4 regions of the Streptomyces sp. NPDC002640 genome follow, and region 4 is predicted to be linked to each of the others. Evidence: riboswitches for the same ligand, from Rfam matches in the RefSeq annotation. Region 4 holds a riboswitch; each other region holds the start of a gene.
The links. Region 4 has a riboswitch for cyclic di-AMP ahead of ACWD3O_RS05110 (transglycosylase family protein). Riboswitches for the same ligand answer to the same signal wherever they lie in the genome.

Region 1: another riboswitch for cyclic di-AMP. It lies ahead of ACWD3O_RS04450 (transglycosylase SLT domain-containing protein); the one in region 4 lies ahead of ACWD3O_RS05110 (transglycosylase family protein).
Region 2: another riboswitch for cyclic di-AMP. It lies ahead of ACWD3O_RS26790 (M23 family metallopeptidase); the one in region 4 lies ahead of ACWD3O_RS05110 (transglycosylase family protein).
Region 3: another riboswitch for cyclic di-AMP. It lies ahead of ACWD3O_RS03580 (NlpC/P60 family protein); the one in region 4 lies ahead of ACWD3O_RS05110 (transglycosylase family protein).

What each region holds. Positions count from the first base shown of each region.
Region 1 is NZ_JBSFVZ010000002.1:392,479-399,884, reverse strand. Features, by position in the region: gene ACWD3O_RS04465 (NADH-quinone oxidoreductase subunit M) at 1-1,157, shown strand, start outside; gene nuoN (NADH-quinone oxidoreductase subunit NuoN) at 1,154-2,815, shown strand; gene ACWD3O_RS04455 (polyprenyl synthetase family protein) at 3,030-4,040, opposite strand; cyclic di-AMP (ydaO/yuaA leader) riboswitch at 4,472-4,643, shown strand; gene ACWD3O_RS04450 (transglycosylase SLT domain-containing protein) at 4,649-5,161, shown strand; gene ACWD3O_RS04445 (HAD family hydrolase) at 5,182-6,021, opposite strand; gene recQ (DNA helicase RecQ) at 6,117-7,406, opposite strand, start outside.
Region 2 is NZ_JBSFVZ010000023.1:126,107-133,512, forward strand. Features, by position in the region: gene ACWD3O_RS26775 (hypothetical protein) at 1-367, shown strand, start outside; gene ACWD3O_RS26780 (MBL fold metallo-hydrolase) at 364-1,611, opposite strand; gene ACWD3O_RS26785 (SGNH/GDSL hydrolase family protein) at 1,765-2,565, opposite strand; gene ACWD3O_RS26790 (M23 family metallopeptidase) at 2,835-3,674, opposite strand; cyclic di-AMP (ydaO/yuaA leader) riboswitch at 3,679-3,843, opposite strand; gene ACWD3O_RS26795 (tyrosine-protein phosphatase) at 4,285-5,082, shown strand; gene ACWD3O_RS26800 (DUF6126 family protein) at 5,125-5,250, opposite strand; gene ACWD3O_RS26805 (helix-turn-helix domain-containing protein) at 5,247-5,888, opposite strand; gene ACWD3O_RS26810 (aspartate aminotransferase family protein) at 6,088-7,406, opposite strand, start outside.
Region 3 is NZ_JBSFVZ010000002.1:214,263-221,668, reverse strand. Features, by position in the region: gene ACWD3O_RS03600 (ATP-binding protein) at 1-725, shown strand, start outside; gene ACWD3O_RS03595 (LuxR C-terminal-related transcriptional regulator) at 722-1,459, shown strand; gene ACWD3O_RS03590 (NlpC/P60 family protein) at 1,501-2,568, opposite strand; gene ACWD3O_RS03585 (hypothetical protein) at 2,949-3,302, shown strand; gene ACWD3O_RS03580 (NlpC/P60 family protein) at 3,378-4,541, opposite strand; cyclic di-AMP (ydaO/yuaA leader) riboswitch at 4,549-4,703, opposite strand; gene ACWD3O_RS03575 (hypothetical protein) at 4,930-6,213, opposite strand; gene guaA (glutamine-hydrolyzing GMP synthase) at 6,547-7,406, opposite strand, start outside.
Region 4 is NZ_JBSFVZ010000003.1:81,862-89,267, reverse strand. Features, by position in the region: gene ACWD3O_RS05125 (nucleoside triphosphate pyrophosphohydrolase) at 1-149, shown strand, start outside; gene ACWD3O_RS05120 (cytochrome P450 family protein) at 606-1,877, shown strand; gene ACWD3O_RS05115 (transglycosylase family protein) at 2,045-3,301, shown strand; cyclic di-AMP (ydaO/yuaA leader) riboswitch at 3,528-3,695, shown strand; gene ACWD3O_RS05110 (transglycosylase family protein) at 3,700-4,395, shown strand; gene eno (phosphopyruvate hydratase) at 4,670-5,950, shown strand; gene ACWD3O_RS05100 (septum formation initiator family protein) at 6,135-6,602, shown strand; gene ACWD3O_RS05095 (DUF501 domain-containing protein) at 6,784-7,395, shown strand; gene ACWD3O_RS05090 (Ppx/GppA phosphatase family protein) at 7,392-7,406, shown strand, end outside.

The DNA.
Region 1 (7,406 bases), on a different contig from region 4:
CCACCGACGTCTTCCTCTTCTACATCTTCTTCGAAGCCATGCTCATCCCGATGTACTTCCTCATCGGCGGCTTCGGGGACCGCGCCCACCAGGGCGGCGAGGAGGCGGCCGCCACCCAGCGGTCGTACGCGGCGGTCAAGTTCCTGCTCTACAACCTGGCCGGCGGCCTGATCATGCTGGCCGCGGTGATCGGGCTGTACGTGGCGGCGGGCAGCTTCTCGCTCCCGGACATCGTGGCCGCCCGCGCCAGCGGCGAGCTGGAGATGGCGACGAACACCGAGCGGCTGCTCTTCCTCGGCTTCTTCCTCGCCTTCGCGGTGAAGGCGCCGCTGTGGCCGCTGCACACCTGGCTGCCCAACGCCATGGGCGAGGCCACCGCCCCTGTCGCCGTGCTGATCACCGCGGTGGTCGACAAGGTCGGCACCTTCGCGATGCTCCGCTTCTGCCTCGGTCTCTTCCCGGAGGCCAGCAAGTGGGCCACCCCGGTGGTGCTGGTGCTGGCGCTGATCAGCATCGTCTACGGGGCGCTGCTGGCGGTCGGCCAGCGGGACATCAAGCGGCTGGTGGCGTACGCGTCGATCTCCCACTTCGGCTTCATCATCCTCGGCATCTTCGTGATGACCAGCCAGGGCCAGTCCGGCGCCACGCTGTACATGGTCAACCACGGGATCTCGACGGCGGCGCTGATGCTGGTGGCCGGCTTCCTGATCTCCCGCCGCGGCTCGCGCCTGATCGCCGACTACGGCGGGGTGCAGAAGGTCGCCCCGGTGCTGGCCGGCACCTTCCTGATCGGCGGTCTGGCCACCCTGTCGCTGCCCGGACTCGCCCCGTTCGTCAGCGAGTTCCTGGTGCTGGTGGGCGCGTTCGCCCGGTACCCGGTGGTCGGGATCATCGCCACCTTCGGCATCGTCCTGGCCGCGCTCTACACGCTGGTGCTCTACCAGCGGACCATGACCGGCCCGGTCAAGCCCGAACTGACCAAGCTGCCCGACCTGCGGGTGCGTGAACTGGCGGTCGTCGCGCCGCTGATCGCCCTGCTGATCTTCCTGGGCGTCTACCCGAAGCCCCTCACGGACCTCGTCAACCCGGCGGTCCGGCACACCATGTCCGACGTGCAGCAGCACGACCCCGAGCCCGAGGTGGAGGCGGCCAAGTGAGCGCATCAGCCGTCCACGGCCTGTGGACAGACCTGGCCGCACCCGCGGCCGAGCCGATCGCGAAGATCGAGGCCCCCACGATCGAGTACGCGCAGCTCTCGCCCGTGCTGATCGTGATCGGCGCGGCGGTGCTGGGCATCCTGGTGGAGGCCTTCGTGCCCCGCCGGGGCCGCTACCCCGCGCAGCTCTTCCTCGCCGCCGTCGCGCTCGCCGCCGGCTTCGCCGCCGTGGTGGCGCTGGCGGTGAGCGGCTACGCCACCACCGAGGCCGGGATCGCCGCCGAGGGCGCGCTCGCCGTCGACGGGCCCGCGCTGTTCCTGCAGGGCGTGGTCCTGCTGGTCGGCCTGGTGGCGCTGTTCACCTTCGCCGAGCGGCGCCTGGACCCGGCGGCGCACGGCAACCAGGTGGACTCCTTCGCCGCGCAGGCGGCGGCGGTGCCCGGCAGCGAGGGCGAGAAGGCGGCCGTGAAGGCCGGTTTCACCACCACCGAGGTCTTCCCGCTGCTGATGTTCGCGGTCGGCGGCATGATGGTCTTCCCGGCCGCCAACGACCTGCTGACCCTGTTCATCGCGCTGGAGGTCTTCTCCCTCCCGCTGTACCTGCTCTGCGCGCTGGCCCGCCGCAAGCGGCTGCTGTCGCAGGAGGCCGCGGTCAAGTACTTCCTGCTGGGCGCCTTCGCCTCGGCGTTCACCCTGTTCGGCATCGCCCTGCTGTACGGCTACGCCGGCTCGGTCTCCTACGGCCGGATCGCCCAGGTCGTCGAGGGCACCGTCCAGGACGTCAGCCCGGCCCTCGCCGGGACCATGGGCAACGACGCGCTGCTGCTCCTGGGTGCCGCTCTGGTCACGATGGGCCTGCTCTTCAAGGTCGGCGCGGTGCCGTTCCACATGTGGACGCCCGACGTCTACCAGGGCGCTCCCACCCCGGTGACCGGCTTCATGGCGTCGGCGACCAAGGTGGCGGCCTTCGGCGCGCTGCTGCGGCTGCTGTACGTGGTGCTGCCGGGCCTGCGCTGGGACTGGCGGCCGGTGATGTGGGCGGTGGCCGCGGTGACCATGGTGATCGGTGCGATCGTCGCCATCACCCAGACCGACATCAAGCGGCTGCTGGCCTACTCCTCGATCGCGCACGCCGGGTTCATCCTGGCCGGTGTGATCGCGGCGAGGCCCGAGGGCATCTCCTCGGTCCTCTTCTACCTGGCCGCCTACTCCTTCGTCACGGTCGGCGCCTTCGCCGTGGTGACGCTGGTGCGCGACGCGGGCGGCGAGGCCACCCACCTGTCCAAGTGGGCCGGGCTCGGGCGGCGTTCGCCGCTGGTGGCGGCGGTGTTCGCGGTGTTCCTGCTGGCCTTCGCGGGCATCCCGCTGACCTCCGGGTTCGCGGGCAAGTTCGCCGTGTTCAAGGCCGCCGCGGAGGGCGGCGCGGCGCCGCTGGTGGTGGTCGGCGTGCTGTCCTCGGCGGTCGCGGCGTTCTTCTACATCCGGGTGATCGTGCTGATGTTCTTCAGCGAACCCAAGCCGGAGGGGCCGACGGTGGCGGTGCCGTCGCCGCTGACGACCACGGCGATCGCGGTCGGCGTGGCGGTCACGGTGGTGCTGGGCGTCGCCCCGCAGTACTTCCTCGACCTGGCGACCTCGGCAGGCACCTTCGTCCGCTGACGGCCGGCCCGCACCTGCAGGCGCGCCCGCCACCTGAGGCCGACCCGCCGCCTGACGGCGGCTCGCCCCACCAGGCGCCGGCATCCACGCCGAAGGCCCGGCTCCACCAGGAGCCGGGCCTTCGGCGTACACGCGGGGAGCGCGGCCGGGGCCGCGGCAGGGGTCGCGCGGCCGAGGCCGCGGCGGGGGTCAGCCCGCCCGGGGCCGCGGCGGGTCAGCCCGCCCGGTGCACGACCGCGTCGCACAGGTGCACCAGCGCCGTCCGCGCCTCGCACTCCGGCAGCGGGGTCAGCGCCGCCCGGGCCTCCTGCGCGTACCGCACCGTGTCCGCCCGTGCCTCCTCCAGCGCCGGGTGGGCCCGCAGCCGCGCCACCGCCTCGGCGAGCCGCGCCTCGTCCGTCAGGTCGGAGTCCAGCAGCTCGCACAGCTCGACGTCCTCCGCCAGCCCCAGCCGCTCCACCCGCTCGCGCAGGCGCAGCACCGGCAGGGTGGCGATGCCCTCGCGGAGGTCGGTGCCGGGGGTCTTGCCGGAGTCCGAGGACTCGGAGGCGATGTCCAGGACGTCGTCGGCGAGCTGGAACGCCACGCCGAGCCGCTCGCCGTACTGGGTCAGCACGTCCACGACCTGGTGGTCGGCGCCCGACATCAGCGCGCCGAAGCGGCAGGCGACCGCGACCAGCGAGCCGGTCTTGCCGGCCATCACGTCGAGGTAGTGGTCGATGGGGGAGCGCCCCTCGGCCGGACCGGCGGTCTCCAGGATCTGGCCGGTGACCAGGCGCTCGAACGCCTCGGCCTGCACCCGTACCGCCTCCGGGCCCAGGTCGGCCAGGATGTGCGAGGCCCGCGCGAACAGGAAGTCGCCGGTGAGGACCGCGACCGAGTTGCTCCAGCGGCTGTTGGCGCTGGGCACCCCGCGGCGCACCTCGGCCTCGTCCATGACGTCGTCGTGGTAGAGGGTGGCGAGGTGGGTGAGCTCGACGACCACGGCCGAGGGGACGATGCCCGGGGCGTCCGGGTCCCCGAACTGCGCGGCGAGCATCACGAGCAGCGGGCGGAACCGCTTGCCGCCCGCCTTCACCAGGTGCTGCGCGGCCTCGGTGATGAACGGGACCTCGCTCTTGGTGGCTTCGAGCAGACCTTCCTCGACGGCCGCCATGCCGGCCTGGACTGCGGCCTCCAGCGCCTGGTCCCGAACCCTCAGCCCGAACGGCCCGACCACGGTCACGAGGGGTCTCCTGTCTGCTGGTGTGTGTCGACGGTTACACGGTTTGTCGATAGGTCATTGCCATCACCCCACTCAGCGTATCCGGTCAGCTTTCGATCACCGACAGCCCCCACCCGCCAGATGGCCGGAGACACCCCTGTCCGGTTTAGAAGGGTTGTGCGGGTAGTTTCGCATTCACTCCTTTTGGGTGGCCAACGGCTGATCCGTGACATGAGCCACAGGAGCGGGTGGCCGGATGGATGGGGCGGCTGGCCCGAACTCGGCTCTGGCAAAAGCCAGTTGGGGTGGCCCGGTGCGGGCGGGCGAGGGGCAAATCACCCGTAACCATGATCAAGGGTCTTGATCATCCGAGTTCGTACTTGTTTCGGACATTCGCTCTCACATACGTTTCGCGCCAGCCGGGTGGAACGCCGAGTCCTGCCGCCGTCCGGTCCTCACTGATCCATTCCACGCACGGCAGGAGCGGGGGACCCAGGTACACCGCCGGACCGGAGCGCGCTCCGGACGGCTCGGGGTGAAGCCTGCCGCCCGCCAGGGCGACGGGCCGGGCAGCCTTTCTGGCCCGAACCCGACAGCTCACCTCGCAGGCGCCGGAAAGGAAGAGCGCAATGTCCCGTCTCACCCGTACCGCCTCGGCCCTGGCCGTCGCCGCGGCCGTCGTCGCCACCCCGGTCATGGGTGCCACCGGCGCCTGGGCCGCCGAGACCCCGGCCGCCCAGACCTCGGCCGCCCAGACCTCGGCCGCCCAGGCCAAGGTCGCCGTCGCCCCGGGCAACAAGGTCACTCACCTGGCCGCCACCCAGGACAACCTCGACGGCTGGATCCGCGAGGCCCTCGCCGTCATGGCGAAGAACGGCATCCCGGGCACCTACGAGGGCATCCACCGCAACGTGATGCGCGAGTCCTCGGGCAACCCGCTCGCCATCAACGACTGGGACATCAACGCGATCAACGGCATCCCCTCCAAGGGGCTGCTGCAGGTGATCGACCCCACCTTCGACGCGTACCACGTCGAGGGCACCGAGCCCTCGCCGTTCGACCCGGTCGCCAACATCGTCGCCGCCTGCAACTACGCGGCCGACCGCTACGGCTCGATCGACAACGTCAACGGTCCCTACTGACCGACCCCGTCACCCGTGGCTCACGGGGACGGGAACAACCGCTCGAGGACGACGGCCACGCCGTCGTCCTCGTTGGTCGTGGTGACCTCGTCGGCCACCGCCTTCAGGTCGGCGTGCGCGTTGGCCATGGCGACGCCGTGGGCCGCCCATCTGAACATGGGCACGTCGTTCGGCATGTCGCCGAAGGCGATGGCGTCCTCCGGGCCGAGGCCCAGCCGGGACGCCGCCATGGCCAGGCCGGTCGCCTTGGTGACGCCGTGCGGCTGCAGTTCGACGGTGCCGGGGCCGGACATGGTCGCCGTCGCCAGCGAGCCCACCGCGGCGGCGGCCACCGCGGTCAGCTCGTCGTCGGTCAGCCGGGGGTGGGCCAGCAGCACCTTGGTGATGGGCCGCTCCCACAGGTCGTCGCGCCGGCCGACCCGCACCGCGGGCAGCGTCGGCCGCGCCATCCGGTAGCCGGGCTCGATCAGCGTGAGCCCCTGGACGCCGTCCTGGTCGACGGCCGCGTACACCTGGCCCACCTCGGCCTCGATCTTGCCGAGCGCGGTCTCCGCCAGCTCCCGGTCCAGGGTCATCGACCACACCAGGCGGTCCCGGTCGGCGTCGTAGAGCTGGGCGCCCTGGCCGCACACCGCGAAGCCGCCGCCGATGCCGGCGAGCAGGTCGCGGACCCGCGGCGCGGGGCGGCCGGTCACCACCAGATGGCGGGCCCCCGCCCTGGCCGCGCACCCCAGTGCGGCGCGGGTGCGGGGTGAGACGGTGTCGTCGTCACGCAGGAGCGTGCCGTCCAGGTCGGTGGCGACGAGCGCGTACGCGGGGAGCGCACGGGAGGGGGGCGCATAGGCGGCGGGTGCGGGCATGATCAGAGAATACGGATCCTCCGGCGCGCCCCCGTGACGGGTTGACAGCTCAGCGTGATGTGTGCAATAGGGCGTTGGTCATCTCATCTGAGCGATCACTCGTCCAGCGAGGCCAGGAGTTCGACCACGCTCTCGCCGTGGGTGGCCAGCTTCTTCTCGCCGATGCCGCTGATCCCGCGGAGCTCGTCCACCGAGGACGGGCGGGCCGCCGCGATCTCGCGCAGCGTGGCGTCATGGAAGACGACGTAGGCGGGGACGCCCTGCTCACGGGCCCACTCGGCCCGCCACGCGCGCAGCGCCTCGAAGACCGGCTGGAGTTCCTCGGGCAGCTCGGCCGCGGCAGCCGCGGCCTTGGCCTTGCGCTCACCACGGGCGGAGGGCGCCTTCTTGGGCTCCTTGCGCATCGGCACCTGCCGCTCGCCGCGCAGCACGGCGGCGCTGCCCTCGGTCAGCACCAGCGTGCCGTACTCGCCCTCCACCGACAGCAGGCCCTGGGCCAGCAGTTGGCGGATCACGCCGCGCCACTCGCCCTCGGCCAGGTCCTCGCCGATGCCGAAGACCGAGAGCTGGTCGTGGTCGAACTGGATCACCTTGGCCGTGCGCTTGCCGAGCAGGATGTCGGTGATCTGGGTGGCGCCGAACTTCTGGCGCCGTTCACGGTCCAGCCGGACCACGGTGGACAGCGCCTTCTGCGCGGCCACCGTGGCGTCCCAGGTCTCCGGCGGGCTGAGGCAGGTGTCGCAGTTGCCGCAGTGCTCCTTCTCTGCCTCCTGGCCGAAGTAGGCGAGCAGCTGGCCCCTGCGGCACCGCACCGTCTCGCACAGGGCCAGCATGGCGTCCAGGTGGGCCTCGGCGCGGCGGCGGAAGGACTCGTCGCCCTCGCCCGACAGGATCATCTTCCGCAGCTGGACGACGTCGTTGAGGCCGTAGGTCATCCAGGCCGTCGACGGCAGTCCGTCGCGGCCCGCGCGGCCGGTCTCCTGGTAGTAGCCCTCGACCGACTTCGGCAGGTCCAGGTGGGCCACGAAGCGCACGTCCGGCTTGTCGATGCCCATGCCGAAGGCGATGGTCGCCACGACCACCAGGCCCTCCTCACGCAGGAACCGGGCCTGGTGGCGGGCGCGGGTCCCGGAGTCCAGGCCCGCGTGGTACGGCACCGCGTCGATGCCGTGGGAGGTCAGGAACTCGGCGGTCTTCTCGACCGAGTTCCGGGAGAGGCAGTAGACGATGCCGGCGTCGCCCTGGTGCTCCTCGCGCAGGAAGGCCAGGAGCTGCTTCTTCGGTTCCGCCTTGGGCACGATCCGGTACTGGATGTTCGGCCGGTCGAACCCGGCGACGAAGTGCCGCGCCGAGCCGAGGCCGAGCCGGCGGGTGATCTCCTCGTG
Region 2 (7,406 bases), on a different contig from region 4:
CCTGGCCGGACCGGGGCTGCCCGTTCCCGACGCGGACGCCGACATCGTCCTCGTGCCCACCCACCCGCAGACGGGAGAACTCTGGAGCCCGGCCGGTGCCGGCGCTTCGGCGCACCCGGTGCCGCTGCCGTTCGGGACATGGATGCCGCTGGCCTTCCCCGAGCCGCGTTCCCACCTCCGCGCCTCCAGAGCCCTGCCTGACGGCGTCCTCCGGGACGACCCGCCCCCGCCGCGACCACATCGTCTGTTCACGGCGGACGCGGACGTCTTCCGGGACACGCTCGTCCGGTTGCCGGCCGCGCGTCGCCAGTGGCTGCGCGACATTCTCGAGAACCTCACCCACCACATGCGCGCCGGCATCTTCTAGCCGACAGCACGTCTCCGGCCGGTCCACCGATCCCCCACCCGTTCGCGGCCGTCCTCCGCGGATACCTCCGCGGCCCCGTCCCCGCCGCCCCGGCGCCAGGGCCGCCGGAACGGCGCGGACACCGCGCGCCACCACGGATCGGACGGGATCTCCCCGCCCGGCTCGAACGGCTGCCCCGGCACCGGGAGGGCGATGGCCTGGCCCGCCTCCTCGGCCGCGTCGCGCGCCCACTCCGCCGGTTCCGCCCAGGGGTGGAGGGCGAGGTTGAAGGTGCCCCAGTGGATCGGCAGCAGGATCCCGCCGGGGGCGCCGCCCTGGAGGTCGAGGTGGGCGCGCAGGCCCTCCTCGGGGGTCATGTGGATGTCCGGCCAGTGCTCGGAGTACGCGCCGAGCTGGATCATGGTGACGTCGAAGGGGCCGTGCTCCGCACCGATGTCACGGAAGCCCTCGAAGTAGCCGGTGTCGCCGCTGTGGAAGACGCGGTGCCGGTCCCCCGCCACGCACCAGGACGCCCACAGGGTGTGCTGGGTGTTGCGCAGGCCGCGGCCGCAGAAGTGGCGCGCGGGGGTGGCGGTGAGGGTGATGCCGCCGACGCGGGTGGACTCGTGCCAGTCGAGTTCGCGCAGCCGGTCCGCGGGGACGCCCCAGTGCTCGAGGTGGGCGCCGACGCCGAGCGGGACGGCGAACAGGGTGTCGGTGCCGGTCAGTGCCTTGATGGTGGGCATGTCGAGGTGGTCGTAGTGGTCGTGCGAGATGACCACGACGTCGACCGGCCCGAGGGCGGCGAGCGGTACGGGGGCGGGGTGGAGGCGCCGGGGGCCCGCGAAGGTGACCGGGGAGCAGCGCCGGCCCCAGACGGGGTCGAACAGCACGCGGTGGCCGTCGATCTCCGTCAGCACCGTGGAGTGGCCGAGCCAGGTGACGCGCAGCCCGTCGGCGGGCGGGGTCGCCAGGTCCTCGAGGGTGGTGGGGTGCAGGGGCACGGGCCGTGCCGGGGCGCGCAGGGCGCGGGCCTCGCGGTCGAGGAAGCCCTTGGCGAGCTCGCGCCGGGAGGCGGGCGCGGGTGTGGTGCCGACCGGTCCGGCCGGGTTGCGGAAGACGCCGTCCGCGAAGTGGGGCGATGCCTGGATACGGGCCAGCCGCTCGCCCCGGGGCTCCGCCCCGAAGGACTCCGGGCGCAGGCCGCGCACCAGGGACGCGCCGGCGGCGGAGACGGATCGGGAAGGGGAACCGGTGTCGCTCACGGGTGGCCTCCAGCCGTGCTGCCTGTCGGGGTGTCCACGTTCCTGCTCATGCTCCTACGGACGCCGGGGCGCCGCCCGGCGTTGTCCGGGGACGGGACCGGACGCACGCGCGGCGGCCGCTCCCGCCCCCGCCGGGCGGCGGGAGCCCACGGCTCAGACGGCCCGGGTGAGCCAGGACTTGAGGTTGTCCAGGGCCAGCGCGCCCTTGGCGACGACGGTGTCGCCGGAGGACTCGCCCCGCAGCCGGCGCCCGATCCACGGCACCAGGTGTTCGCGCGCCCAGTGCACGTCGTCGAGGCGGACCTCCAGAACGCCCCGCTGCGGCAGGGGCGGCCAGGGCTGCTCCGGGTCGGCAGGGACGTCGAGGCCGAGGACCTGGCCGGCGCGGAGGGCGACCCGGGTGTGTCCCTCGGCGGAGAGGTGCAGCCGGTCGCTGTCCCAGGCGCGGCGGTCCTGGACGCTCCGCAGCGACCAGAGGTCCAGGACCCGGCAGTCGTAGCGGTCGGCGATGGCCCGGACGTGCCCGTTGTACGTGGCGATCTTGCCCCGGAGGTGCTTGAGCACCGGGACGCCGCGGGTGTCGAAGCCGGTCGCGACCAGGACGGTGCCGGCCGCCGAGGCGAGTTCGGCGACGGCCTTCTCGAAGCGCTCGGCCACGTCGTCGGGGTCGGTGCCGGGGCGCAGGATGTCGTTGCCCCCGGCGCAGATGGACACCAGGTCGGGGGCGAGCCCGCGGACCTGGGGGATCTGGTCGGCCGCGACCTGGTCGAGCAGCTTCCCGCGCACGGCGAGGTTGGTGTAGCCGAACTCGCCCTCGGGGCGCAGGTCGGCGAGGAGCACCGCGAGGCGGTCGGCCCAGCCGACGAACGTCCCGTCCGGTCCGGGGTCACCGACGCCCTCGGTGAAGCTGTCCCCGACGGCCACGTACGACCCGATCGACCCGATCGACCCCATCACTGTTCTGCTGTCATTCTTCGAATCGTCTGCCACATCGAGGCATCCTCCCCCTTCGGATGTGAGCTACGCGACCGTAGGGAGGGGTTGACGGGCGGTGAGATAGGCCACTCGTCAACTCTTTCCCAACAGCGGAATAAACGTGGGCCGTTGCGACAGGGTGCGGGCACGGGCCGCCCGGCTTCCTCGCCGGGACGCGGCGAGGGCCGTGCCCCCGGTCGGGGAGCACGGCCCTCGGTTCGCGCGCAACCGCGAGGCCCCGCAGGGGATCAGCCCAGGCTGACCCCGTGCGAGCGGAGGTAGCCGACCGGGTCCACGTCGGAGCCGTAGTCGGGCGAGGTGCGGACCTCGAAGTGCAGGTGCGGGCCGGTGACGTTGCCGGTGGCGCCGGACAGGCCGATCTGCTGGCCGACGGTCACGGTCTGCCCGGCGGAGACGGACAGCTGCGACAGGTGGGCGTACTGGGAGTACATGCCGTCCTGGTGCTGGATGACGACCTGGTTGCCGTAGGCACCGCCGTTGCCGGCGGAGACCACGGTTCCGGCGGCGATGGACTTCAGCGGGGTGCCGGTGGGCAGCGCGAAGTCGACGCCGGTGTGGTAGCCGCTGGACCACATGCTGCCCGCGGTGCGGTAGGCGGTGCCCAGGGCGGCGTCCGCGGGGGCGGTGTAGCCGCCGACGTTCGCCGCGTCGGCGACGGTCGTCTTCGGCGCGGCGGCCTTGGGGGCGGTGGCCTTGGCCTTGGCGGGCTGCTGGGCGGCGGCCTTCTTGCCGAGCTCCAGCTCGGTGCCGGGCTTGATCAGGCGGGGGTTGTCGCCGACGACGTCACGGTTGATCTTGTACAGCTGCTTCCAGCCGCCGGAGACCTTCTTCTTCTCCGCGATCTTCGACAGCGAGTCGCCCTTCTTGACCGTGTAGGTCTCGGCGGCCGTCTTCTTCGCGGCGACCGGCAGGCTCTGGGGGGCCTGCTCCGGGGCGGCGGCGTGGGCGCCGGTGGCGCCGAACAGGGGCAGGCCGAGGGCCATGGCGCCCGTGCCGGCGACGGCGATGGAGCGGGTGAGGCGCTGGACGCCGGTGGGACGGCGGTGCTTCTGACGCTTCGCGGGCATGACGTTGTCCTCTCCGTCGCCTGCGAGGTGAGCTGTCGGGTGCGGGCTGGAGATGCCCGGCCGCGCTGGGCGCGGCTTTACCCCTAGCCCGTTCCGGAGACCGGAACAGGCGCGTACCTGTGGGTCCCCCGCTCCTGCCGTGCTCGGGTTACTCGGGTGAGTGTGAGGATCCGGTCGGCGGCAGGATTCGGCGTCCGCCCGGATCGGATCGTGAACGTATGCGACCGGTGCGCAAGCGGACAAGCGCGGGATTTCCACGAACGTGCATTCTTTGTGATCACTTGAGGGCAAAACGGTCACAGAGAGTCGCCACCGCGACCACATCTCCCGCTGCGCACACGGGAGTTGCACCATGGGCACCGACGACGCTCGGTCACCGATATGAGGCTGCTCACCTGCCCACCGCCCCACATCCCGCCCCGCCAGGGCAAGTTACGCAATACCTGGACAAATGACTTTTGGGGGCTATGTCCGTAATGCGATTTTCGTGCATGCCGACTCTCGTGGTGTCCGGGTGACGGCACCCTCCTGGTCCCGCGGAGCCGTGTCGTATCGTCAGGACGCACCCGTCGGTTGCCGCGGCCGACGGGGCCCAGTGGGAGGAGCCACCGTGACGCACCAGGTCCCGTCGACCGAGCCCCAGCTCGCCGGAGTGCGGAACTTCCGGGATGTGGGCGGCATGCCCACCACGGACGGCCGCAAGGTGAGGAACGGCGTGCTGTTCCGCAGCGGCCACCTGGCGAGCGCCACCGCCGAGGACGCCGCCTTCCTCGCCTCCCTGAACCTGCACACGGTCTTCGACTTCCGCAACGACGCCGACCGGAGCCTGGAGGGCCCCGACATCACGCTGCCGGGGGTCCGCGAGGTCCGGCTGCCGCTCTCCGACCCCGCCGACGGCGCCGAGTTCTGGAAGCGGGTCCGCCGCGGCGGCATCGACGAGCTGCGTCCGCTGCTGGGCGACGGCCGGGCGGAGCAGCGCATGATCGCCTCCTACCGGGCGACCATCCTCACCCGCACCGACGAGCACTCCCGGGTGCTGCGCTCCCTCGCCGAGGACAGCGTGCCGGCGCTGATGCACTGCTCGGCCGGCAAGGACCGTGCGGGCCTGTCGATCGCGATCACGCTGCTGGCCCTGGGCGTGGAGCGGGACGCCGTCACGGAGGACTACCTGAAGTCCGGGGCCGAGCACCGGCGCTACAAGCTGCACCGGGGCGGCGAGTCCTCGGACCCGTACACGCCGGAGATCACCGAGCTGCTGAGCCCGCTGTTCGACGCCCGGCAGGAGTACCTGGGGGCGGCCTTCGAGACCATCGAGGAGACGTGGGGCGGCGTCGACGCCTACCTCGCGGAGGGTCTCGGGGTGACGCCGGAGCTGCGGGCGCGGCTGCGCGAGCGGCTGCTCGACTGACCGCGCGGAGGGGCGGGCCCGTCGGGCCCGCCCCTCCCCCGCTCAGTTGGCGCGGGCGCCCGCCTCGAAGAGCAGCCAGATGAAGCCGGCGAAGAGGTGGCCCGCCACGATGTAGACGAAGAGGCGGATCCACAGGGCACGGGGGAACTTGTCCTCGATGTTCTTCACGACGTCCCTCCGGACGGGGTCGGGTGGCCCGCGGTCGCCTCGGGTCCGAGGCACAGCGCGGCCGTGGGGCTCTGCAACAGGGTGTGGACGAACAGGAGCCCGGCGCCGTCCGGGCCCTCGGCGGCCAGGCGGTGCGGGGTGAGCGAGTCGAAGTGGGCGCTGTCCCCCGGCCCCAGCAGGTGGGACGTGTCCCCCAGGTGCAGGCGGAGCCGTCCGGTGAGGACGTGCAGCCACTCCTCGCCCGGATGGACGCGGACCACCTGGTCCTGGGGGCCGCCGCGGTGCGGGATGCGGACCCGCAGGGCCTGCATGGCGCGGCCGGGCGCCCCCGCCGGCCAGTAGCTCCACCCCCCGGCACGGGTCTCCAGGGCGTCGGCGCCCCGGACCACCGACTCGCGGTCGGGGGCGGTCTCGCCGAGCAGTTCGGAGACGGTGGTGCCGTAGACCCGGGCGAGGCCGAGGAGCACGGGGAGGGAGGGCTGCCGGTGGCCCGTCTCCAGACGGGAGAGGTGCGCCGGGGAGAGGTCCGCGGCCCGGGCCGCGGCCTCGAGGGTCAGGCCCGAGCGGTGACGGAGCGCGCGGAGCGTCGGAGCTACGCTGGGAAGGTCTCCCGGGGGGCCGGGAGTCGCGGCGGACATACCGCCATTCAGCCACGGACTTGCCCCAGGGGCAAATCTCTTGCCCCAGAGGCAAACCAAGCGGGCAATCCACACCGTCAGACCACGCGGGCAGATCACGCGGGCAACAGACGCGGGCAGACCACGCACCGCCCTTGCGGCGCCCCAGGGCTCCCCGTCGTCCGTGCGAGCCCTCCCCGGCGGGCGGGGCGGCGCGTCCTCAGCGGTTGGCGACCGCCTGTCGCATCAGGTGGCGCCCGAAGTCCCACACGAGCCCGCCCTCGTGCGCGTCGTCCATCACGGCCGTGAACGCGGTCACGAACCGCTCCACCTCCCGCTCCCCGATGATCAGCGGCGGAATGAGCTTGATCACCTCGAGGTGGTCGCCGGAGACCTGCGTGAGGATCCGGTGCCGCCGCAGCAGCGGGCCGACGACCATCTGCGCGAAGAGCCCCTTCCGCGCGGCCTGCAGCATCGCCCACCGGCCGCGCAGCTTGAGCGAGCGGGGCCGGCCGAACTCGATGCCGATCATCAGTCCCCTCCCCCGCACGTCGGCGAGCAGCTCGTACCGCTCGGTGAGCGCCGCCAGCCGGGACCGCAGGAGCTCCCCCGTCGCCCGCGCGCCGGCGACGATCTGGTCGTTCTCGATCACCGAGAGCACCGCGAGCCCCGCCGCCATCGCCTGGGCGTTGGAGCCGAAGCTGGCGGAGTGGACCAGCACCCGGTCCAGGGAGGAGTACACCTTCCGGAAGATCCACTCCTTCCCCAGCGTCGCCCCGACCGGCACGTAGCCGCCGGAGAGCGCCTTGGCCACGCACACCAGGTCCGGTTCCACGCCCTCCTCGTGCTGGTGGGCGTAGAAGTCCCCGGTGCGCCCGAGACCGGTCTGCACCTCGTCGGCGATCAGCAGCGCCTTGTGCCGCCGCAGCAGGTCCTGGGCCGCGCGCAGGTAGCCCGGCGGCGCCTCGTGCACGCCCTTGCCCTGGACGGGCTCGACGATCAGCGCGGCCACGTCGCCCCGGGCCAGCTCCCGCTCCAGGGCCCCGAGGTCGCCCAGCGGCACGGCGGTGTCGGGCAGCAGGGGGCCGAAGCCGTCCCGGAAGCCCGCCTCGCCGTTGACCGACAGGGAGCCGGTCGTCAGGCCGTGGAAGGAGTGGTCGCAGTGCAGGATCCGCGGCCGTCCGGTGGCCCGGCGGGCGAACTTCAGGGCGGTCTCCACCGCCTCGGTGCCGCTGTTGCAGAAGAAGACGCGCTCCAGGTGCGGGCTGTGGGCGAGCAGCCGCTCGGCGAGGAGGCCGGGCAGCGGCGGGCAGTCGAAGCGGGTGAGGTCGGCGAGTTGGGCGTCGAGGACGTCGTGGAGCGCCTTGCGGACGACCGGGTGGTGGCGGCCGAGGCCCATCACGCCGAAGCCGGCCAGCATGTCCAGGTAGTCGTTGCCCTCGGCGTCCCAGAAGTACGCGCCCTCGGCCCGTTCGTACACCTTGTCGAAGCCGAGGGTGCGGAGCATCCGCGGGAGCTGGTGGTTGAGGTACCGCTCGT
Region 3 (7,406 bases), on a different contig from region 4:
TCGTCCTGCAGGGCTCGGCCGCCCACCTCGGCTCCGTGCTGCAGGCCGCGCTGGCCGTCCTGGTCGGCGTGGCCCTGCTCGCCGGCCCCTACCTGGTGCGGATGACCCAGGACCTCTCCGCGGAACGGCTGATGCGCATCCGCGCCCAGGAACGCGCCGAGGTGGCCGCCCACGTCCACGACTCGGTGCTGCACACGCTGACGCTGATCCAGCGCAACGCCGACAGCCCCGGCGAGGTCCGCCGGCTGGCCCGGGCCCAGGAGCGCGAGCTGCGGGCCTGGCTGTACCGGCCCGAGGGCTCCGGCAAGGAGGAGGAGACCGAGCCGGAGACGCTCGCCGAGGCGGTCCGGAGCACCGCGGCCGAGGTGGAGGACAAGCACGGCGTCCCCCTCGAGGTCGTGGTGGTCGGCGACTGCCCGCTCGACGAGAAACTGGCCGCCCAGATCCAGGCCGCGCGGGAGGCCATGGTGAACGCCGCCAAGTACGGTGGCGACGGCGGGCCGGTCCAGGTCTACGCCGAGGTGGAGGGGAGGACGGTGTTCGTGTCCATCCGCGACCGCGGCCCCGGCTTCGACCTGGACGCGATACCCGCCGACCGGATGGGTGTCCGGGAGTCGATCATCGGCCGCATGGAACGCAACGGCGGCACGGCCCGTGTGCGGGCCGCGCCCGACGGGGGCACCGAGGTCGAGCTGGAGATGGAGAGGGCGGAGAGGACGTCATGAGCGACGCGACCGGAGCCACCGGCCCCGAGGGCACGGGCATCGAGGCGGGCACGGGCGGCGAGCCGGGTGCCGGACGCCGGGTGAGGGTCGTGCTCGTCGACGACCACCGCATGTTCCGCACGGGGGTGCGCGCCGAGATCGGCGAGACGGAGCGCACCGGAGTGGAGGTGGTCGGCGAGGCCGCCGACGTCGACCAGGCGGTCACGGTGATCACCGCCACGCGGCCCGAGGTCGTCCTGCTCGACGTCCACCTGCCGGGCGGCGGCGGCGTCGAGGTGCTGCGCCGGTGCGCGGGCCTCGCCTCCGACCCGGAGCAGCCGGTCCGGTTCCTCGCCCTCTCGGTGTCCGACGCCGCGGAGGACGTGATCGGCGTCATCCGCGGCGGTGCCCGCGGGTACGTCACCAAGACGATCACCGGGTCGGACCTGGTCGACTCGGTCTTCCGGGTCCAGGAGGGCGACGCGGTGTTCTCGCCCCGGCTGGCCGGCTTCGTCCTGGACGCCTTCGCCTCCACCGACGCCCCGCCGGTGGACGAGGACCTGGACCGGCTCACCCAGCGGGAGCGGGAGGTGCTCCGGCTGATCGCGCGCGGCTACGCCTACAAGGAGATCGCCAAGCAGCTCTTCATCTCGGTGAAGACGGTGGAGTCGCACGTCTCGGCGGTCCTGCGCAAGCTCCAGCTCTCCAACCGGCACGAGCTGACCCGCTGGGCCACGGCCCGACGCCTGGTCTGACGGCGGGCCTGCCCGTCCCCGCCCCGCGCGCTCCGGTCCGCTCAGACCACGCGGGTCGCCCCGGCGAAGGGCATTTCGTCGATGGGGGCGATCCGGACCGGGGCCGAGGGGTTCGGCGCGTGGATCATCCTGCCCTGGCCGATGTACATGCCCACATGGGTGACGCCCGGGTAGAAGAACACCAGGTCGCCGGGGCGGAGCTGGGAACGGGACACGCGCCGGCCGGCGTCGATCTGGGCGTAGGTGGTGCGGGGCAGGGAGACCCCCGCGGAGCGGTAGGCGGCCTGGATCAGTCCGGAGCAGTCGAAGGCGTTGGGCCCGGTGGCGCCCCAGACGTAGGGGCTGCCGAGCTTCCGCTGGGCGTAGGCGATGGCGGCCGCCGCGCGGGAGTCGGGTGCGGAGATCCTGCCGCCGGAGCCCTGGGTGCCGGCGGACCCGCCGCCCTTGCCCGGTGACGCCTCCGCGCCGCCGCCCGACGCCTCCGCGAGGCGGGCGCGTTCCTCGGCGGTCAGCCGGGAGAGCAGCCGGCGGGCCTTCTCCAGCTTCCCGGTGACGGTCCGCTTGTGACGCTCGGCCCGCTCCTGCTGGTCGCGCAGCCGCTCCAGTTCGGTCCGGGCGTCGTCCCGCACCTCGTCGAGTTCGCGGATCTGCTGCGACACGGAGGCGATCTCGGTGGCCTGGAGGTCGCCGGCGCGCTGGGCGAAACCCGCGTCCCGCAGGAAGCGGTCGGGGTCGGAGGAGAGCGCCAGCTGCATGGCGGGGTCGAGACCGTTCCCGGAGCGGTACTGGGCGGCGGCGGCCGAGCCCAGTGCCTCACGCGCCTCGTTCAGCTCCTCGGCCCGCCGGGCGGCCTCGTCCTGCAGCTGGTCCACCCGGCGTTCGGCGACCCGGGTCCTCTCCTGGGCGCCGTTGTACTTCTCGGTGGCCGCCTCGGCCTCCCGGTACAGCTGGTCGACCTCTTCCCTGACCTGTTCCGGCGTCGGCTTCGGCGCCGCGTGTCCGACCCCCTCGAGTCCCGCCGAGGCCGCCGCTCCCGCGAGTACCGCGGTGAGCAGGGTGCGTGCCCTGCCGCCGCTCCGGTGCTGTGGGGGTTTGCGGTGCGATGCCACGTTGGAGTCCACGTCCTTCCGTACGTCCCGCCCCACTGGAGGGACGGTCACACAATCCGGCGGCGGCCCGCACAGGGGAGGCGGGCCGCCGCCGGACCTTCGATGGGGTGGCCGACGCCGTCCGGTCGGGACGACAGGTGGGGGAGCCGGTCACCTGGGGGAGGACGCTAATCCGGTAGGTCACCGTACGGTAACGGTTTGTGCGGAGATGACTGCAAAGAGTCACGGGCGGACTCGAGAGGGTTGTAAGGCGCTTCGGTCATGACGGATCGATGTGCTCTCACGACCGTTTGTGCACGTCCGGGGCGGGTGGGGCGGGAGGGGCGTTACGCGGCGGCCCGCCGCGGGAGCCGCCGCGGGCGGTGGCTAGGCTCCCCGGCATGGACGTACTCCTGCACATCTTCGTCGGTCTTCACATCATCGGTATCGCCGCGCTGCTCGGCGGTTTCTTCCACCAGATGAAGGCCATCGGTCAGGGCACCGCCCGCTTCACCCCGGGCATGCTGCACGGCGCCCTCACCATGCTGGTCACCGGCATCGTCCTGGTGGGCCTCAACGAGGCCCAGGGCGCCTCGGTCAACCACGTCAAGATCGGCATCAAGCTGCTGCTGCTGATCGTGATCCTCGGCCTGGTCTACGTGAAGCGTGACGAGGAGCGGGTGTCCAAGGGGCAGTTCGCCCTGGTGGGGGCGCTCACCACGGTCAACATCTTCATCGCGGTGCTGTGGACGTGATCCCGCGTCCCTGACGCGTACCGCGACGGCCCGCACGCCAGGAGCGTGCGGGCCGTCGCGCGTCCTCGGGGCCGTTCAGGAGGGGCGCACGATGCTGTGGATGGAGCCCTCGCCGTCGTAGTAGATCGACTCCTCGCGGACGTTCGTGCCCGGCTTCGGAGCGTGGACCATCATGCCGCCGCCGATGTAGACGCCCACGTGGGTGACGTCGTCGTAGAAGAAGACCAGGTCGCCCGGCTGCGCCTGGGAGACCGGGACGGTGGTCCCGGCGTCGACCTGGTCGTAGGTGGTGCGCGGCAGGTCCACGCCGGCGGCCTTCCAGGCGGCCTGGGTGAGACCCGAGCAGTCGTAGGAGTCCGGGCCGGTCGCGCCCCACACGTAGGGCAGGCCGATCTGGGCCTCGGCGAACGCGACGGCCTTCTGGCCCTGCGAGGCGGAGGCGTCGGTGGAGCCGCCGGAGCCGGTGTCGCCGCCGGTGGAGCCCTCCTCGGCGGCTTCCTCGGCCTCCTCGGCCGCCGCCTCCTGACGGGCCTTCTCCTCGGCGGCCTGCTGCCGTGCCAGTTCCTCGGCCTTGCGGCGGGCCTCCTCCTCCTTTGTCCGCTCGATCTCGGCGAGCCGCGCCTTCTCCTCGGCGGTCAGCTCGGCCAGCAGTTCGCGGGCGTCGCTCAGCTTCTTCTGGACGGTCGCCTTGCTGGTGCGGAGCTCCTCCTCGGAGGAGCTCAGGGTCTCCATGCTCTCGGAGGCCTCCTGCCGCTTCTCGGCGGTGGCGGCCTGCCGCTCCACGAACGCGTCGACCGCCTCCTGCTGGCGGGCGGTCAGACGGTCCATCAGCTGGGCCTGCCCGAAGTAGTCCTCGGGGGCCTCGGCGAGGAGGAAGGTGGCGGTGTCGGGGAGCGCGGTGCCGGAGCGGTACTGGGCGGCGGCGTACGAACCGAGCTTCTCGCGGGCCTCGTTCAGCTCGTCGGTGCGCTCGGCGACCTCGTCGAGCAGCTTGTCGAGCTCCTGGCGCTGGGCCTCGCTCTGCTCCTTGGCGGAGTTGTACTTCTCGGTCGCCGCCTCGGCCTGGCGGTAGAGGCCGTCGACCTTCTCCTGGACCTCTTCGAGGCTCGGGCGGTCGGACGGGGCGGCCTGGGCGGTCTGGCCCAGCAGGGCCAGGGAGGTGAGGGCGACGGTCGCCAGGGCGGGGGTGCGTATGCCCGCGAGCAGACCCGCGGGGCGGGGTTTTCGGTGCGACGCCAAGGCGGCGACTCCTTCCGTCTCCCGCCTACCGGGTCAGCTGTCGGGTTCGGGCGGCAGTTCCGGAAGGGTTGCCCTACGGTCCGGCGGGGCCGGAACGATTCACCCCAGGTGGTGCGTGCGGGCCCGGCTCCGGCGCGGGGCCGGACTCGGCGGGGGCCGCACGGACCGGCGAGGTTCGCGGGTCGGGGTCGGACGGCCCGCGCGGCACGTTAGCCAACGTGTGGGGTCCGTGTGAAGGACGGTGTGCGATATGCCCGATACGTTTTCGTGACCTTGTCCTGAGCGTGGCGCTGCGTCACACCGGGGCGGCTGGTGGTAACCATCGCCCCCGCGTCCCGCTCCTCCTGGCGTATGCCCCGCAAGGGGGTGCCGCGCGGACGCAAGGGGGTCACTCGGTGACGTCGACGACCACCCGGTTGGTCTCGAGGCCGGCCGCGGTGACGACCTGGACCTCGACGCGGCCGGGCTCGACGTCGGCCGGCACCGGCACCGTCAGCACCGTGTCGGACGGGTTGCTGAAACCGCCCGCCACCGGCACCAGCGGCACGTGGACGTTGACCGCTCCTATGCGGACGACCATCCGCGACAGACGGTCCGCGCCCTGCGCCCCCGGCGGCACGAAGCCCGCCCCGCGGATCTCGATGTCGTCGCCTGTGCGGATCGGCCCGTCGAGGTCCCCCGCCTCCCGGGCCCGCACCACGGAGAGCACGACCGGACGGCCGCCCTCCGCGTACTTGCCGGCCAGGTAGGTCGCCGCCGAGATCAGCACCACCACGGCCAGCCCCCACGGCAGGTCGGGCAACTGCTCCGGCTTGCGCGCCAGCCGGACCAGGCCGAAGACCAGCGCCACCGCGGAGATCACGACGTACTGGATGTCGGCGAAGCTGCCGCGCCCGGCGTCGTCGGTCAGCAGGTCCGCCGCGCGCGGCCGGTGCGCGCGCACCTTCTGCAGCCGCTGCCCCTGCACGCGCAGGCTCACCACCCGGCGGACCAGTACCGCGATGGCGCACACCACGGCCAGCACCGTCACCATGCCCGCCCCGCGCGCCAGGTCGAGGCCCGCGATCAGCGCGTCGCGCTCCCGGTGCCCGGAGGCGGCGGCGAGCTGGCCGGCCAGGGTGAGCACGGCGAAGGCGGTGAACAGCACCCACGCGACGGCCACCGCGCGCGAGGTGGACAGACGGTTGTCCTCGCCGATCACCGGCGCGAGCACCCCGCCGCGAGCGCGGTGGTACCAGGAGGCGGCGGAGAGCGCGGCGGCCGTCACCAGGGCCGCGAGCAGCCCGGCCGTCCGGGCCGGTGTCCATCCCGCCCCGATCGCGGTGAGGGCCTGCACCAGCAGGAGCAGCAGTACCGCTCCCCACACGGCGTAGAGCGTGACCCGCCACAGCCGTGCCAGCCAGGCCTGGCCCTCGGCCCGGCTGCGCTCGGCGACCTCCGCGGCGGACTGGGTCAGCTCGTCGGAGACCCACTGCCGCGAGGCGGACGCCGAGTGGGCGACCGCGGCGGGCAGTCCCTTTCCGGCGGCGAACTCGTCCCGCTGGTGGAGGAAGGCCGCCACGGCCTTCCGGTGTCCCGCGCGTGCGCCGTGCGGACAGTCCCCGCACGTGCAGCCGCCCTCATGGGTGTCCTTCGCCGCGTCGGCGCCCTGCCGCGCCTCCTGCACCGCCACGCCGTGTCCGCCTTCCGCAACGATCGTCACAACGGCAACTCCGCTGCCGCGTAGGGGAATTGTGCCGTACCGCCCGCCCCGTCCGGTCCACGGGGCCCGCTCCGCCGCGGGGTGCCGCCGGGAGCCGGGGGCGCGTCCCGGCCTCTCCCTTCACAACCGTCCCGGCGCCCTGCGGGTCTCGGTCGCGGCCCAAGAATTTCGGCCCGTTTCCCGGCCGCGGGGCGACATCCCGGGCGGTTCGGCCGGAATCCGTCCTCCGGGAGGGGCGGGGACGGCGAAGGGCGCCGTCCGGAAGGCCGGACGGCGCCCTGCGTCACGCGGTGGTGGGAAGGGTCACTCCCACTCGATGGTGCCCGGCGGCTTGGAGGTGACGTCCAGCACCACGCGGTTGACGTCCCGCACCTCGTTGGTGATGCGGGTGGAGATACGCTCCAGCACCTCGTACGGCAGCCGCGACCAGTCGGCCGTCATGGCGTCCTCGGACGAGACCGGGCGCAGCACGATCGGGTGGCCGTAGGTGCGGCCGTCGCCCTGGACGCCGACGCTGCGGACGTCCGCGAGCAGGACCACCGGGCACTGCCAGATCTTGCTGTCCTGGCCGGCCGCGGTGAGCTCCTCGCGGGCGATGGCGTCGGCCTCGCGCAGCAGGTCCAGGCGCTCCTTGGTGACCTCGCCGACGATGCGGATGCCGAGGCCGGGGCCGGGGAACGGCTGCCGCTGGACGATCTCCTCCGGCAGGCCGAGCTCCTGGCCGACCATCCGGACCTCGTCCTTGAACAGCTGGCGCAGCGGCTCGATCAGCTGGAACTCGAGGTCCTCCGGCAGGCCGCCCACGTTGTGGTGGGACTTGATGTTGGCCGTGCCGGTGCCGCCGCCGGACTCGACGACGTCCGGGTACAGGGTGCCCTGGACCAGGAACTCGACGGGCTGGTCGCCCGGCGCCTCGGCGACGATCTCGGCCTGCGCCTGCTCGAAGACGCGGATGAACTCCCGGCCGATGATCTTGCGCTTCTCCTCGGGGTCGCTGACGCCCTTGAGCGCGGTCAGGAACCGCTCCTCGGCGTCGACGACCTTGAGCTCCACGCCGGTGGCGGCGACGAAGTCCTTCTCGACCTGCTCGGTCTCACCCTTGCGCATCAGGCCGTGGTCGACGTAGACGCAGGTCAGCTGCTTGCCGATGGCCTTCTGGACGA
Region 4 (7,406 bases):
TGCCGGCGGGGGAGGGCGTGGGGTACGAACTGCTGACCCTCGCGGTCCGCGCGGAGGCGGCCGGGGTCGACCCCGAGTCCGCGCTCCGCGCGGCCGCCCGCGCCTACCGCGACGCCATCCACGCGGCGGAGGCGACCCCCACGCCCTGACCTCGCCCCGGGGGTGTTCCGCGCCGCGTGAGGTGCGGGCCGCGCTCGAACCAGGGCAGGCCCCCACCGGGGCGAGGCCCCGCCGCCCCTCGGCACGAGCGCGGTGGTGCGGGCCCCGCCGCCCGGCGAGCGGCCGTGCCCCCGGGCGGCCGTGCCCGGGCGGCCGACGAGGCACGGCCAGCCCTCGCGCGCCCCCGCGAGCCGACCGCTCGGGAGCGGGGTCACCTCGGCCGAGGACCGCCGCGCCGCCCGACAAGGCCCGCGGCGGCGGACGGCGCCTGGGCACGCGGCGAGGCACGCGCGACCCGAGGCGGCACGGGCGGCACCGCGGCGGCACCCGGGGGCGGCACCGAACCGGCACCGCACCGGAACCGCCCGCCCGCGCCCCCGCGCCGCCCGCGCCCCCCCCGCAGGTCCGCGTGAGGACCGCTCCGCGCGCCCGCGTACCGTCGTGGGGTGAACGAGCCGCACCCCGAACCGTCCGCCCCGGAACTCTTCACCTGGGAGTTCGCCACCGACCCGTACCCCGCCTACGCCTGGCTCCGCGAGCACGCCCCCGTGCACCGCACCCGGCTGCCCAGCGGCGTCGAGGCCTGGCTGGTCACCCGGTACGCCGACGCCCGGCAGACCCTCGCGGACCCCCGGCTGTCGAAGAACCCCGCGCACCACGACGAGCCCGCGCACGCCCGGAACAAGACCGGCATCCCGGGCGAGCGCAAGGCGGACCTGATGACGCACCTGCTGAACATCGACCCGCCGGACCACACCCGTCTGCGCCGCCTGGTGTCGAAGGCGTTCACCCCCCGCCGCGTCGCGGAGTTCGCCCCCCGCGTGCAGGAACTCACCGACACCCTGATCGACGGGTTCGCCGCACGCGGCAGCGCCGACCTGATCCACGAGTTCGCGTTCCCGCTCCCCATCTACGCGATCTGCGACCTGCTCGGCGTCCCCCGCGAGGACCAGGACGACTTCCGCGACTGGGCGGGCATGATGATCCGCCACGGCGGCGGCCCGCGCGGCGGCGTGGCGCGGTCGGTGAAGAAGATGCGCGGCTACCTCGCCGAGCTGATCCACCGCAAGCGCGAGGCGCTGACCGCGGAGCCCGCGCCCGGCGAGGACCTGATCTCCGGCCTGATCCGCGCCTCGGACGAGGGGGAGCACCTCACCGAGAACGAGGCCGCGGCGATGGCGTTCATCCTGCTCTTCGCGGGCTTCGAGACGACCGTCAACCTGATCGGCAACGGCGCCTACGCCCTGCTCACGCACCCCGGGGAGCGCGAGCGGCTCCAGCGGTCGCTGGCGGCGGGCGACGAGAGCCTGCTGGAGACCGGCATCGAGGAACTGCTGCGCTTCGACGGCCCCGTGGAGCTGGCGACCTGGCGGTTCGCCACCGAGCCGCTGACCGTCGGCGGACAGCGGATCGCGGCGGGCGACCCCGTCCTGGTGGTGCTGGCGGCGGCGGACCGGGACCCGGAGCGGTTCGCCGAACCGGACACCCTGGACCTGTCCCGGCGCGACAACCAGCACCTGGGCTACGGACACGGCATCCACTACTGTCTCGGCGCCCCCCTGGCCCGGCTCGAGGGCCGAACCGCCCTCGCGACCTTGCTCACTCGACTCCCCGACCTCCAACTGGCGGTCGATCCCCAGGAGTTGCGGTGGCGGGGCGGGCTGATCATGCGTGGCCTGCGAACTCTTCCGGTCGAGTTCGCCCCCGAGCAGGACTGAAGTGGAAGCAACACTTCGACAGTTCCGTGACGTTCGTGTGTTCCTTGCGACATCGAGTTGTGACGAACGTTGATCACCGGCTAACTTCCCGCACAGACGCGACGACCCCTGCGGCGGGATGCCGGCCGGGTCGGCGCGGCCCCTGTAGTCGACGAAAGGCCACCCGCATGCTCTCCGGAAACGGTCGTCACCGCCGCCCCCGTCAGGCGCCGGCGGTCGTCGTCGCGGCCGGCGTGACCGGTTCCGCACTCGCCCTCCCGCTGTTCGCGGCCTCCAGCGCCGGCGCGGCCGAGGGGGCCACCTGGGACCGGGTCGCCGAATGTGAGAGCGGGGGCGCCTGGAGCGCCGACACCGGCAACGGGTTCTACGGCGGTCTGCAGCTCTCCCAGGACCAGTGGGAGGACCACGGCGGCCTGTCGTACGCCTCCAACCCGTCGGAGGCGAGCCGCTCGCAGCAGATCGCGGTGGCCGAGCGGATCCTCGCCGAGCAGGGCGCCACCCCGTGGCTGGCGTGCGGTGCCATGAACGGTCTGCGCGAGGACGGCCCCGCCGCCGAGGTGGACACCGGCGTGGACGCGTTGCGGACCGGCGACGTGACCGGCCCCGGCGCCTTCGACGGCTCCGCCTCCGGCTGGGGTTCCGCCGGCGGCGACCTGAACGGCACCCGTGACACCGGCAATGCGGACAAGAGCGACAACAGCGGCAACGGCGACAAGTCGGGCGCGGTGGACGGCGAGGCGGGCGACGCCCGCGGGCAGGCGCGCTCCGGCGAGGGCGCGAACGGCGCCCTGGGTCACGGCTTCTTCCCCGGCGCCGGCTCCGCGCAGGACGGCGGCCTCCTGGGCCTCGGCCAGGACCTCGGTCTGGTGGACACCGGCACCGGCAGCCCGGTGATCCCGGACCTGCCCGAGACCGGCGAGGGCCAGAACGGCCAGAACGGCAACGGCGGCGACACCGGCAAGGACGACACCGGCAAGGGCGGCACCGGCCAGGACGAGAGCGGCCAGGGCGGCTCCGGCGAGGACACCCCGGTCCGCGGCGACGGCGGCGAGCAGGACGGCACCTCGGGCGAGGACCCGTCGGACGAGGACCCGCTGTTCGGCGGCGGCGACGGCCCCCTCTTCCAGGACGACACTCCGCTGTTCGGCGGCGACGCCGCCCAGGAGGAGAGCACCGGGTCCTCCTCCGGCTCCGGCCGCCACCGCGGCCCCAGCGCCGAGGAGACCGGCACGGGGTCCGGCTCCTCGGGCCGGCACGCCGCCCCCGCGGACACCTACCAGGTGCGGGGCGGCGACAGCCTGGTCTCCATCGCCAAGTCGGAAGGCGTCAAGGGCGGCTGGCGCGCCCTCTACGAGGAGAACCGAGACCTGATCGGGAACGACCCGAACCGCCTGGTCTCGGGCATGGTCCTCACCCTCCCGTAGCGGCCGGGGCGACGGACGGAGAAGGGCGAAAGGCGGGCAAAATCGGGGGAGTTACCCGCCTTTTCGTCCCGGAATGTCTGATTCCGGAGAAGTGAGAGATGGGTCTCATAAGACCTGATCGTCTTTGAAATCCCGGCCGCGGCATGGCTAACGTCAAACCGCTCGCTCCAGCGGGCCCCGGCGGCCGTCACGCCTAATCCTGCCAACGGCCGTACGGGACATGTCGTCGCGTCATGCGCCGTAGGCAGGAGCGGGGGAACCAGGTAAGTGCCGGCCCGGTGGTCAGACCGCCGGAACGGCTAGGGGTGAAGCCGCGCACCGAGAGGTGTGCGGCCGGGCGACCCTCATAGCCCGAACCCGACAGCTCACCTCGTAGGCGTCGGTGAGGGGATACCTCCATGTCGTTTACCTGCCAGGGCAAGCACCGTCGTCCGTCCAAGGCCAAGCGCGCTCTCGCCGTCGCCGGTCTCACCGGCGCGGTCGTGGCCGCCCCGCTGCTGACGGCGGGCACCGCGTCCGCCGCCACCGAGTCCGAGTGGGACGCCGTCGCCCAGTGCGAGTCGGGCGGCGACTGGTCCATCAACACCGGCAACGGCTTCTACGGCGGTCTGCAGTTCACCAGCCAGACCTGGGCCGGCTTCGGCGGCACCCAGTACGCCGCCCAGGCCAACCAGGCCACCAAGGCCCAGCAGATCGAGATAGCCGAGAAGGTTCTCGCCGAGCAGGGTCCGGGCGCCTGGCCGCACTGCGGCACCGGCCTCTCCAGCGCTCCCTACCAGGGCGGCGCCGCCGAGGCCCCCGCCCAGGAGGCCCCGCAGCAGGAGGCTCCGGCCCCCGCGCCGCAGGCCGAGGAGACCCCGGCCCAGCCCGCCAAGGCGGAGCAGCCGAAGAAGCAGGAGAAGGTCACCACGCCCACCGGCGAGAAGGTCCTCAAGGGTGACGGCGAGTACAAGGTCGTCAAGGGCGACTCGCTCAGCCTGATCGCCGAGGAGCACGACATCAAGGGCGGCTGGAAGAAGCTCTTCAAGCTGAACAAGGACGTCGTCGAGGATGCGCGCCTGATCTACCCGGGCCAGATGCTCCACCTGAGCTGACCGGTCACCGGTCCGCCCGTCGCACGAACCCCCGCCCCCGGGCGCGTCACCACGCGCCCGGGGGCGGGGCCGTTTCCGGCGGATCCGCCTCCGGGGCTTTTTGTTTCGAGCCGGAACAATTAATCTCCTGTTACCCCTCCGTACAGGGGGTGACCGGCTGGCCGATCCCGCCCGGCCGGTTAGGCTCGGTCTCGCAGAGCCACGGAGGCTGTGCACCCCGTGCCGGACCAGGTGGTCCGGCGCCACCCGCGTCACATCCCAGAAGGAGATGCTCGTGCCGTCCATCGACGTCGTCGTAGCCCGGGAAATCCTGGACTCCCGAGGCAACCCCACGGTCGAGGTCGAGGTCGGCCTCGACGACGGCAGCACGGGTCGTGCCGCCGTCCCGTCCGGCGCCTCCACCGGTGCCTTCGAGGCCATCGAGCTTCGCGACGGCGACAAGAACCGCTACCTCGGCAAGGGCGTCGAGAAGGCCGTCCTCGCCGTCATCGAGCAGATCGGTCCGGAGCTCGTCGGCTACGACGCCACCGAGCAGCGCCTGATCGACCAGGCGATGTTCGACCTGGACGCCACCGACAACAAGGGCTCGCTCGGCGCCAACGCCATCCTCGGCGTCTCCCTCGCCGTCGCCCACGCCGCCGCCGAGGCCAGCGACCTGCCGCTCTTCCGCTACCTGGGCGGCCCCAACGCGCACCTGCTGCCGGTGCCGATGATGAACATCCTGAACGGCGGCTCGCACGCCGACTCCAACGTGGACATCCAGGAGTTCATGATCGCGCCGATCGGCGCCGAGTCCTTCTCCGAGGCCCTGCGCTGGGGCACCGAGGTCTACCACACGCTGAAGAAGGTGCTGAAGACCAAGGGCCTGTCCACCGGCCTCGGCGACGAGGGCGGCTTCGCCCCGAACCTCGGCTCCAACCGCGAGGCCCTGGACCTGATCCTCGAGGCGATCAAGGAGGCCGGTTACACCCCCGGCCAGCAGATCGCCCTCGCCCTCGACGTCGCCGCCTCCGAGTTCTACAAGGACGGCAAGTACCTCTTCGAGGGCAAGGAGCGCTCCGCCGCCGAGATGACGGAGTACTACGAGGAGCTCGTCGCGTCCTACCCGCTGGTCTCCATCGAGGACCCGCTGTTCGAGGACGACTGGGACGGCTGGAAGGTCATCACCGAGAAGCTGGGCGACAAGGTCCAGCTCGTCGGCGACGACCTCTTCGTCACCAACCCCGAGCGCCTCGGCCGCGGCATCGAGGAGGGCGCCGCCAACGCCCTGCTGGTCAAGGTCAACCAGATCGGCTCCCTGACCGAGACCCTGGACGCCGTCGAGCTGGCCCAGCGCAACGGCTTCAAGTGCATGATGTCCCACCGCTCCGGCGAGACCGAGGACGTCACCATCGCCGACCTCGCCGTCGCCACCAACTGCGGCCAGATCAAGACCGGCGCCCCGGCCCGCTCCGAGCGCGTCGCCAAGTACAACCAGCTGCTGCGCATCGAGGAGATCCTCGACGACGCCGCCGTGTACGCCGGCCGCAGCGCCTTCCCGCGCTTCAAGGGCTGACCCGCCCGACGGCCCCTCGCGTGCCCCCGGAGCCCCGGCTCCGGGGGCACGCCCCTGTCCGCGCCCCACGGCGTCCCGGCGTCACGTACCGTGTGCGGGGAAAGAGCAGGAAAAGCACGTACGGCACACGGCACACGGCACACGGCACGCCGCACACGGCACGCCACGGGGAGGCGCGGAGAAGATGGCGCAGAACCGGGACCGGTTCTCCACGACCACCCGGCTGCGGCTGCTCGGTGAGCAGACCGCCGCCCGCGTCTACCGCTCCCAGACCCGCCGTCAGGCACGCCGTTCCCGGCTCACCGGCCGCGCCGCGCTGCTCGCCCTGGTGCTGTGCACCCTGGTCGTCGCCCTGGCCTACCCGACCCGGCAGTACGTCTCCCAGCGCGCCGAGGTCGCGAAGCTGGAGGAGGAGCGCGACGCCGCCCGCGAGCGGGTGAAGGACCTGCGCGACCTCAAGGCGCGGTGGAAGGACGACGCGTACGCCGAGCAGCAGATCCGGAAGCGGCTGCACCACCTGCGGCCGGGCGAGAGCGGCTTCACCGTGCGCGGCTCCGCCGCCCCGCGGCGGGACACCGGGCGGCCCGTCGCGGAACGCCCCTGGTACGCCGTCCTCTGGGACGACGTGGACCGGGCCGACGCCGCGAGCTGACCCCCACGCCGCCGCACGGCCGCCCCGGCCGGCCGTCGGCGGGGGCGCGTGCCTGAGAGACTGTCCCCCTGGACCACCGTCCCGGAGCCGTCGCCCGAGGCCCCGCCCCAAGACTTCCGTCCGCAGCAGAAGACCGCAGCAGAAGACCGCAGCAGAAGACCGAGAGAGACTGATCCCCGGCATGGAAACGCCCCCGCCCTCCACCCCGCGCACCGAGCCCACCGAAGCGGACGTCGAGGCGTTCCAGCTCCAGCTCGGCCGCCCGCCGCGCGGTCTGCGCGCCATCGCGCACCGCTGCCCCTGCGGACAGCCGGACGTCGTGGAGACGGCTCCGCGGCTGCCGGACGGCACGCCCTTCCCGACGACGTACTACCTGACCTGCCCGCGCGCCGCCTCCGCGATCGGCACGCTGGAGGCGGACGGCGTCATGAAGGAGATGACCGAGCGGCTGAGCACCGACGAGGAGCTCGCCGCCGCCTACCGGGCCGCCCACGAGGACTACATCCGCCGCCGCGACGAGATCGAGGTGCTGCAGGGCTTCCCGAGCGCGGGCGGCATGCCGGACCGGGTCAAGTGCCTGCACGTCCTGGTCGCCCACTCCCTGGCGGCCGGACCCGGCGTCAACCCGCTGGGCGACGAGGCCATCGCCATGCTGCCCGAGTGGTGGCGCAAGGGCCCGTGCGTCACGCCGCAGGGGTGCGTCCCGCAGGCGGGCGAGGGCGGCGTCGTGGAGACGACGGAGGACGGCTCCGGGTACTTCGCCGCCCGGCCCGCCGAGGAGGAGGGCAAGTGACCCGGGTCGCC